3 regions of the Arthrobacter sp. A5 genome follow, and region 1 is predicted to be linked to each of the others. Evidence: riboswitches for the same ligand, from Rfam matches in the RefSeq annotation. Region 1 holds a riboswitch; each other region holds the start of a gene.
The links. Region 1 has a riboswitch for S-adenosylmethionine ahead of ACLLJI_RS14135 (aminotransferase class V-fold PLP-dependent enzyme). Riboswitches for the same ligand answer to the same signal wherever they lie in the genome.

Region 1 (3,253 bases):
TCAAAGATCCCGCCGAGCTGCTGGCCAACTACGAGTACCTGGACATGACCGTAGTGGTGAGCCGGACCGCCTCCGATGCCGCATCCGGCATCGATGCGCGCAGCGACGACGGGCAGTCGGCACGGCTGGCCGGTACCGCCGTCGGGCAGCTCAAAGAACATCTGGACGGAAAGGTCTCCGTCATGGTGGGCCATTCGGGCGTCGGAAAGTCCACCATGGTCAACGCCCTGACCGGTTCGCAGCGGGCCACAGGCGGTGTCAACTCTGTGACCGGCCGCGGCCGGCACACCTCATCGTCGGCGCTGGCACTGCGGCTGGCGGACGGCTTGCCCGGCAGCTGGATTGTGGACACTCCCGGCATCCGTTCGTTCGGCCTGGCACACGTGGACCCGGACCGCATTCTGCAGGCGTTTCCCGATCTCCAGCCCGGCACAGACGCCTGCGAGCGCGGCTGCAAGCATAACAACGCCGCCGTCAACTGCGGACTGGATCCCTGGGTCAGCCAGGGGCACGCCGGTGACGCCGGGACGGCCAGGTTGGCCTCGCTGCGACGACTGCTGAGCACCGGCGACCGCACCGAAGGCAGGGCGCAGGCCAAGGAACTGGGCACCATTCTGTAGCAGGTGGGTGCCCCGCCTCCCCTGTTCAGCGACGAAAGAACGATAGCGTGAACCCATGACCCATGCCCCGCAGAGCTACAACGATGACCTCCGCCTTGCCCACGTGCTGGCGGATTCGGTGGATTCACAAACCATGGCCCGCTTTAAGGCCCTCGATCTGCAGGTGGAGACCAAGCCTGATCTGACGCCTGTGACGGACGCGGACAAGTCCGCGGAGGATTCCATCCGCAGCCAGCTCTCCCGGGTCCGGCCGCGCGATGCGGTCCTCGGCGAGGAGTTTGGCAGCAGCGGGCACGGCTCACGGCGTTGGATCATCGATCCAATTGACGGAACCAAGAACTTTGTCCGCGGCGTTCCGGTCTGGGCCACCCTGATTGCATTGGTCGAGGACGGCAGGCCCGTCGTCGGGCTGGTCAGTGCTCCGGCGTTGGGCAAGCGCTGGTGGGCGGCGGAGGGCACTGGGGCCTACACGGGCAAGTCGCTGGCGGCGGCCACCAGGCTGCGCGTGTCCAACGTTTCCGAACTCTCCGACGCCTCACTGTCCTATTCCTCGCTGACCGGATGGAAGGAGCGCGGCAACCGGGACGAGTTCATTTCCCTCACCGACAAGGTCTGGCGCACCCGCGCTTACGGGGACTTCTGGTCCTACTGCCTGGTCGCGGAGGGCGCTGTTGACATCGCCTGTGAGCCGGAGCTGAATCTGTATGACATGGCAGCGCTGGTGCCGATCGTCGTCGAGGCCGGCGGCCGCTTCACGTCTCTGGAAGGCGCGGACGGGCCCTTCGGCGGCAACGCGCTGGCCACCAATGGCATTCTGCATTCGGAGGTCCTCCGCACCCTCAACCCGGACCACGACGACCTGCTCTAGCCCGACTGCGGGCACTATGGGCCGCAGCCTGCCCCGCCCCGTGAAAGTTTGTCCATGTTTCAGCGGCTGGCCGCGGCGTCTCATTCGGACACGCCGTGAAAACCACGGCGAATTTCTCAAAAGGTGGTCAAATTTCGACGTCCGGGACGTAACACAGCCTCTTAGCCGTAACACTGGCCGTTAATACTGGCGGCACGGGTGCGGATTTCGTAGTCTTGTGGGCATAGGTCACGAGTGCCAGTGCTAAACCCCGGTTTGCTGGCCGGCAACCCTCCCTTCGCGGCGGGGTGCCCCGGGTGACGACCTGGCCGGGCCGGAGCGGTCCTGGCAAGCGCGGAAACCGGCACGGCCGGGTCCTTCCTTGGTGAGGTCATTATGAGCATTTCAACCGCCGAACACAACGTTCCCTCCGCTCGCGCCTCTGGTCCACTGGCCGAAGCGTCCGGGCAAGGCTGCCTCCCTGGGGGCCGCGCCGGCAGCGGTAGGAGCGCCGGAAATTCAGGACCGGGCCCGCTGCTGGAGGTCGCCGGCCACGAACTGCGAGCTCCCTTGATCCAGGGCGGAACCATCCGCTACGCCAACTTGGATTACGCGGCGTCCGCCCCGGCCTTGACCGAAGTGGCCGACTACCTGAGCGATATCCTGCCCTACTACGCGAGCGTGCACCGCGGCGCCGGCTTCGCTTCCCAGGTCAGCACCTCCGTCTATGAAAACGCCCGGGACACGGTGCGCAGTTTCGTCGGCGGCCGTCCCGATGACGCGGTCATATTCACCCGCAACACCACAGATTCGCTGAACCTGCTGGCCGGCTGCGTGCGGGACATCGTCGCGGGCACCGGTGCCCACGTCGTGTACCTTGACATCGAGCATCACGCCAACCTGCTCCCCTGGCAGCGCCTGCCGCACCGCAGCGTGGTGGCGGAAAACTCCCTCGCGGAGACACTGACGAACCTGGAAACGGAGCTCCGGGCCGGGAACGTGGCCCTGCTGGCGGTGACCGGCGCCTCCAACGTCACCGGCGAGGTCCTGCCGATCGCGGAGCTCGCGGCACTGGCCCACCGCCACGGGGCCAGGATCGTTGTGGACGCCGCCCAGCTGGCGCCGCACCGCCGGATCAACATTGCCGCGGACGACATTGATTATCTGGTCTTCTCCGGGCACAAACTCTATGCCCCCTTCGGAAGCGGCGTTGTCGTCGGGCGCCCGGACTGGCTCGACGACGGAACCCCGTACCTCGCCGGCGGCGGGGCGGTCAGCGAGGCGCGCCTCGATTCCGTCAGCTGGGCCACCGGGCCGGCCCGCCATGAGGGCGGCTCCCCGAACGTCCTGGGCGCCGCGACGCTGGCCAAGGCAGCCGGGATCATCGCGCGGCTGGACCAACGGCGCTGGCAGGACCACGAGCAGGCCCTGCGCAGCCACCTGATCGAGGGCCTGGAGCAGCTGCCGGGAATAACCGTGCACCGGCTCTTCACCGACTCGGACACCTTCCCCGGCAGCGGCGCCATCGGCGTGGTGAATTTCTCCGTCGCAGGGTACGACGCCGGCCTGGTGGCCGCGTATCTTTCCGCCGAACACGGCGTTGGCGTCCGCGACGGTAAGTTCTGCGCGCACCCGCTGCTGCGCCGGCTCGGGCTCCCGTCCGGCTCCCTGCGCGCAAGTTTCGGCGTCGGCTCCCGGCATGAGGATGCACAGCGCCTGATCGACGGCGTCGCGGCCCTGCTGGAGTCCGGGCTCGGTTGGGACTATGTGGTGGACTCCGGCCGCT
Region 2 (3,253 bases), 1.9 Mb from region 1:
CGCCGCTCGCGCAGGGCACCTCCACCCTTAATGCGGCCCAGAGCAGCCGCCAATACTTCGACCTGGTGTACCAGCTGCTGGGTATTCTCTTTGCCCTGGTCCCGGTGGCGCTGGTGCTGTATCTGCTCTGGCAGCCCGGCCGGTCCGCCTTCGCCAGACTGGGCTTCACGCTGCAGCGTCCCGGCCGGGATTTTCTCTGCGGCCTGGGGCTGGCTGCCCTGATCGGGATTCCGTCGCTGGCGCTCTACGCGGCCGGACGGGCCTTGGGTATCACCACGGAGATCATCCCCAGCGCGCTGAACACGTACTGGTGGACCGTCCCGGTGCTGGTCCTCTCCGCGGTCCGGCACGCCATCGTCGAGGAGGTCATCGTCGTCGGCTACCTATTGGAACGCTTCGGCCGGTTCGGCTGGTCGGCGACGGCAGCAGTGCTGGCCAGTTCGCTGCTGCGCGGCAGCTACCACCTCTACCAAGGCTTCGGCCCATTTGCCGGAAATTTCCTGATGGGACTCGTATTTTGTTGGGTCTATCGGCGCTTTGGCCGGCTCACGCCGCTGGTGATTGCCCATGCCCTGCTGGACATCGCCGCTTTTGTAGGGGGCCCGGCGCTCGGGTTTGGCTGAGGTGTGTGCTGAAACCGGGGCGTCCCCGTCAGGCCGAAGGACTTTCGCGCCGACAAAGGGGCCACCCCGTCGGGCCGAAGGACTTTCGCGCCGACAAAGGGGCCAACCCGCGAAAACGGTGCTGCGCAACTACGTCCTCGCGGGGCGGCCCCGTCGTCGGCGTATTGACCAGACGGGGCTGGGCCTACCTGGGTACGCGGCTAAATCGTGACAAACCCATTCGCGGTCTCGAAGGTCACGCTCATAATGCCTGGAGTCCCACGCGGAGCGATCCATTCCACCGCAACGTCGTCCAGCGGCTTTTCCACCGGTTCGCCGAGCCATTCGGTCACGCGGTCGGCGCTGCCGGCAATGGTCAGCTTCGAGAGCCTGACGTTGGTCGGGCTGGCCTGCGACGGGTGCAGGGTGGGATCGCCCTCCCACTTGAGCATGTATGGAACCTGCGGGTCCGAAATGAGTCCCTTGATGCCGATTTGCTTCCAGATCAGTTCCTGGCCGTCCGGGAACTTCCGGTTGCCGGGAACGGCGCTGCGACCCAGACGTTCCTCAAAGGGGGAAAGATCGTCTACGGCGACGCACCATCCCATCCAGCCACCGCCGGCCGCGGAGCGGGCGCGGACGGCCTGCCCGAACGGAGCCTTGTCCGACGCCGGATGCTCCAGCACCTCCACGACCTCCAGATAGTGGTGATCCATGAGCGGGAAAATGATATTGCGGGTACCGAAGCGGGGATGTACACCGCCACGGACGCGCTCGATTCCCAGAGCAGTTGAAATGCGGGCGGCGGTGGCGGCCAAACCATCTGATTCACAGGCGTAAGAAACATGATCCATGCGCATGCTGCTCATCCTTACACTTTGCGAGTGACCTCTCGAGTTAGGTCCGGCTTACCAACATGGGACGACCCGCAGGGGCTATCTCCCGACCCTCTTCCCCTCGACCCTCTTCCCCTCGGCCCACTTTCCCTCGGCCCAATTTCCAACCCCGCACCCTCTCCCACCCCGCACCCTCTCCCACCCCGCCCACTCTCCCAACTGGAGAGTGGGCGTCATATTGGCGTCATCTTGTTGCCAGCATCCGCCCGGGTCCGCCAGACTTGATTCAGGTCATGAGTGTCAGCGACAAGCCCCGGCTCGCTGGCCGGCAACCCTCCACCGCGGTGGGGTGCCCCGGGTGAGGACCAGGCCTTAGCCAAACGGCTAAGCGCAAGCGCGGGTCACACGACCATCTTGGCTCAGCTCAGCGGGCATCACCCCAGGCTGTGCCTACTGATGAACCCGGTGTCCCCAGTATGAGGAGCCACACATGAGCAATGCATGGTCATTTGAAACACGCCAGATCCATGCAGGCCAGGAACCCGATGCCACCACCGGCGCCCGCGCTCTGCCGATTTATCAGACCACGTCCTTCGTTTTCCCCAGCACCGAAAGCGCGGCGAACCGGTTCGCACTGACCGAGCTGTCCCCGATCTACACCCGCATCGGCAACCCGACCCAAGATGCCGTGGAGCAGCGGATTGCGAGTCTGGAAGGCGGACTGGGTGCACTGCTGCTCTCATCCGGACAGGCTGCATCCACTTTTTCGGTGCTCAACATCGCGGAGGCCGGCGACCACATAGTTTCCAGCCCGAGCCTGTACGGGGGAACCTTCAATCTCTTTGCGCATACGCTGAAGAAGTTTGGCATCGAGGTCACCTTCGTGGCGGATCCGGACAATCTTCAGCAGTGGCGCGACGCCGTTCGGCCCAACACGAAGCTGTTTTTCGGCGAGGTCGTTTCCAATCCGCGCCAGGATGTGCTGGACATCGAGGGTGTCAGCACGGCCGCGCACGAGGCAGGCGTGCCGCTGATCGTGGACAACACGCTCTCCACCCCGTATCTGATCCGGCCGCTCGAGTGGGGCGCCGACGTCGTCGTTCATTCCGCCACGAAATATCTGGGCGGGCACGGCACCGCCATTGCCGGCGTGATTGTCGACGGCGGCAAGTTCGACTACACGAAGGAGCCGGAGAAGTTTCCCGGCTTCAATACCCCGGACCCGAGCTACAATGGCCTGGTCTACGGCCGCGATCTGGGCGAAAACGGTGCGCTGGGGGCGAATCTCTCCTACATTCTCAAGGCGCGCGTGCAACTGCTGCGCGACCTGGGTTCGGCGGTTACACCGTTCAACTCCTTCCTCATTGCGCAGGGTCTGGAAACGCTGAGCCTGCGCGTGGAGCGGCACGTGGAAAACGCTCTTAAGGTTGCCACCTGGCTGGAATCGAACGAGTTCGTGGAGTCCGTTGCCTACGCCGGTCTGCCCTCGAGCCCGTGGTACGAGCGCGGACGCAAGTACGGACCCAGGGGCACCGGTGCCGTCATCGCGTTCAATATCAAGGGCGGTCTCGAGGCAGGCAAGCGCTTTGTTGACGGTCTGGAATTACACTCCCACGTTGCCAATCTGGGCGACGTGCGCTCCCTCGTGATCCACCCGGCCTCCACCACCCACGCGCAGCTTTCGCCGGAACAGCAGCTGGCCGCCGGCGTGGCTCCCGGTCTGGTGCGGCTGTCGGTGGGACTGGAAAACATCGTCGATATCCTCGCGGATCTGGAGGCCGGTTTCCGGGCGGCCAAGACAGCGTGAGCGGCCCG
Region 3 (3,253 bases), 1.1 Mb from region 1:
AACGGGGTTACGAGGATCTGGCCGAGCGGCTGAACACACTCGGCGCCGAGATCGAGTACTTCCAGGACTGAGCGGCGGTCGCTCGCCTTGGTCGGTTACGCTTGCGTCGCGGCGAGGGCGGTGGCCAGATCCCGGGTGAGGTCCCCGATGTCCTCCAGACCCACCGAGAGCCGGAGAACACCGTCAGTCAGCCCGATCGCGGCCCGGCCTTCCGGTCCCATCGCCCGGTGTGTCGTCGTGGCCGGATGCGTGATCAAAGACTTCGCATCGCCCAGGTTGTTGGAGATGTCGATGATCGTCAGGGCGTTGAGCAGGGCAAACGCGGCGTCCTTCGCCGTCGTGCCGGACGCGGCCCCTACTGCGCGTTCTGCGTCCTTGTCCGCCACTTTGGGTTCCCCGGCCATGCCCGCCACTGTGGGTTCCCCGGCCCTGGCTGTATTAGCCCGGCTCACAGGGGGAGCTTGGCCGGCTGCGGCCAGCTCGAAGGTGAGCACGGTTCCACCGGCCTTCATCTGTGCACGTGCCATTTCAAACTGCGGGTGCGAGGGCAGCAGTGGATACCTGACCCAGCTCACCGCGGGATGCTGTTCGAGGAACTCGGCGAGCCGCAGGGCATTTGCCGCGGAGTGCGCAACGCGCAGCCCCATGGTCTCGAGCCCCTTCGTCAGCACCCACGCGTTGAACGCCGACAGTGCCGGACCGGTATGGCGCATCAGCTGCTTGACCGGACCGTCAATAAACTCCTTGGTGCCCAAAATGGCGCCGCCAAGGACGCGGCCCTGCCCGTCGATGTGCTTGGTCCCGGAATACACGATCACATCCGCGCCCAGTTCGCCACACTTTTGCAACAGCGGGGTGGCGAAGACATTGTCCGCCACCACCTTGGCTCCCGCGGCATGGGCCAGTCCGCAGACGGCCCGGATATCGACAATTTCCTGCATCGGGTTCGACGGCGATTCGAAGAATACCGCCGTCGTGGGCACGGATAATGCCTCCCGCCACTGGCCGAGATCCGCGCCGTCAACGAAGACCGTCTCTACGCCCCAGCGCGGCAGGATCTCATTCAGGATCACGAAGCAGGAGCCGAACAGCGAACGGGCCGCGACCACCCGGTCGCCTGCCGCCAAGAGGGCCCCGAGGGCGGTGAAAACTGCGGACATCCCGGAGGCGGTGGCGAAGCAGGCTTCCGTGCCCTCGAGCAGCCGCAACCTTTCCTGGAACGTGGCGACGGACGGATTCCCGTACCGGGAGTAGACGAAACGGTCCACCTCACCGGTGAAGGCCGCCTCCGCCGCCTCCGCCGATTCATAGACATAACCGGAGTTCAGGAACAGCGCCTCCGAGGTCTCCTGGAAGTTGGAGCGGTCCAGGCCACCGCGCACCGCCTGGGTATCCGGCGCCCAGCCCGGAGCATCCTGATTAAAATTGCTCATCTCAGTCCTTTAGCTCGGAGCCTATTTGCAAGGGAGCTGGCGGTTTTTCCAGCCGTTGACGATCCGGTCCCCGTAAGCATCCGGGACGCCCTCGAACCCTTCCAGCACATTCCAACTGGTGAATCCGGCGCCCGACGCGGCCTCCGCGGCGCTGACCGAGCGCACGCCGGAACGGCAAAGGAAGACCAGCTCGGTCTGCCCCTCATCGGGGGCCTGGGCGCGCAGTTCGTCGAGGAAATCCGGGTTCAGCACGCCGCCGGCCAGGTTCCACTGGATCAACAGCGGGTCACGTCCGGTCATCGAGGTGTCCGGCACGCCGATGTGGTGCCATTCAGCCTCGGTGCGCACATCCACCAGCACGGCCCCGACCGCGAGCTTGTCCCAAGCCTGTGCCGGGGTGAGGTCGCCCGCGTAGCTCATTTGACGCCGTCGTCCGTTGACCCGGCACCGGGCAGAATGACCGCCTGCGCGGCAACGGTCCGGCCGCCGTCGAACGCCAGCGACGGGCTGCCATAGAGAATATAGCCTTCGGCCAAGGCGGCACTGACGCGCTCGCAGAACGAATGGTCATCCGGACCGGTGAGCAGCCGGTAAGTCAGCGGGGTTTCTTTGGCGGGTGTAGCTGTCAAGGTAGTCTCCTCATTGCAATCGAAGGGTGCAAGCGGAAGGTGCAGACAGCCCGGGGCCTTGCCGGGAACGTTCACGCTTGCAGCCCGTGGCCGTCAAGCCAGGTTTTGCCGAGTAGTCACCTGAGGCACCCCGCCGGAATAGAGGGTTGCCGGCCAGCAAGTCAGGGCTTGGCACTGGCGCTCGTTACTCATCTAGAAAATTAGCACACCGACGGATCAGCCGGTCAACAGGACGCCGGACTGTGGCGCCGGATGACGGGGGCTGATGCCGGACTGAGGAGCTACTCCGCGTCGTGGATCAGTTGGTTCAACTCGGCGGTAAGGCCGGCGCGCACGTCGGGGCTGCCGATTTCCCGGCCGTCAATATGATTCACGGGGGCGAGCAGCCGGATACTGGAAATCAGCCAGACGCCGTCCGCGTCGAAGAGATCCCCGGGCTCCACGGGGCCGTAACCCAGCTCCCAGCCGGCGGCCTTGGCGGCCGTAAACAGCGCACCCTGCGAGGTGCCGGGCAAGATTCCGCTGTCCAGCTGGGGCGTGATCAGTCGCTTGACCCGGTCGGGCCCGCCACCTTCGGCATGGGCCAGCAGAACGGACGACGTCGGGCCCTCCAGCACGCGCCCGTCACCGCTGGTGAAAATCACGTCGTCCGCGCCATGCACACGGGCGTAGCGCAAGGCCGCCATATTCACCGCGTAGGACAAGGTCTTGGCACCCAGCAGAAGCCACGGCGCACGCTCGGCGATGGAGCTGTCGTAACCGCGTTCCAGCAACAGCACATCGATTCCGCTTTCGCGTTGCGCCCGACCGGTGGCGGGAGGCTCCGAGGCCTGGACCCAAGCCGTCGGGATCGTGCTCCCCTCGACGCCGCGGGTGACGATGAGCTTGAGCACCATCTCGTCGGGGATGTTTTCCGTGGCGCTCATCCGGCTGTCTTCTCCGGTGCCGCCGGCCCCAACCGCGCCTCCGGCCCGGGCGGAGGCGCGGTTGCGGCGGAATTCGGTGACCGCCGTCGTCATGGCACGCCGCCACGCGTCCTGGGACGGTATCTGCAGATCCATGGCCCGAGCGGAGGAATCCAGCCGGTCCAGATGCGCCTGGGGCTTCCGTGGCGTCCCGCCGACCACCAGCAGGGATTCGAAAACCCCGTCTCCCCGGGTGGCTCCCTGGTCCGTGGCCATCAGTGTGGGC

Region 2: another riboswitch for S-adenosylmethionine. It lies ahead of ACLLJI_RS04770 (bifunctional o-acetylhomoserine/o-acetylserine sulfhydrylase); the one in region 1 lies ahead of ACLLJI_RS14135 (aminotransferase class V-fold PLP-dependent enzyme).
Region 3: another riboswitch for S-adenosylmethionine. It lies ahead of ACLLJI_RS19305 (DUF1737 domain-containing protein); the one in region 1 lies ahead of ACLLJI_RS14135 (aminotransferase class V-fold PLP-dependent enzyme).

The regions. Positions count from the first base shown of each region.
Region 1 covers NZ_CP180316.1:2,993,974-2,997,226, forward strand. Annotated here, with positions in the region: gene rsgA (ribosome small subunit-dependent GTPase A) at 1-620, shown strand, start outside; gene hisN (histidinol-phosphatase) at 676-1,488, shown strand; SAM riboswitch class IV at 1,715-1,828, shown strand; gene ACLLJI_RS14135 (aminotransferase class V-fold PLP-dependent enzyme) at 1,864-3,253, shown strand, end outside.
Region 2 covers NZ_CP180316.1:1,054,649-1,057,901, forward strand. Annotated here, with positions in the region: gene ACLLJI_RS04760 (CPBP family intramembrane glutamic endopeptidase) at 1-623, shown strand, start outside; gene ACLLJI_RS04765 (VOC family protein) at 824-1,462, opposite strand; SAM riboswitch class IV at 1,728-1,841, shown strand; gene ACLLJI_RS04770 (bifunctional o-acetylhomoserine/o-acetylserine sulfhydrylase) at 1,929-3,245, shown strand.
Region 3 covers NZ_CP180316.1:4,068,066-4,071,318, reverse strand. Annotated here, with positions in the region: gene ACLLJI_RS19320 (UDP-N-acetylglucosamine 1-carboxyvinyltransferase) at 1-71, shown strand, start outside; gene ACLLJI_RS19315 (O-succinylhomoserine sulfhydrylase) at 96-1,433, opposite strand; gene ACLLJI_RS19310 (rhodanese-like domain-containing protein) at 1,455-1,853, opposite strand; gene ACLLJI_RS19305 (DUF1737 domain-containing protein) at 1,850-2,062, opposite strand; SAM riboswitch class IV at 2,131-2,251, opposite strand; gene ACLLJI_RS19300 (aminodeoxychorismate lyase) at 2,344-3,253, opposite strand, start outside.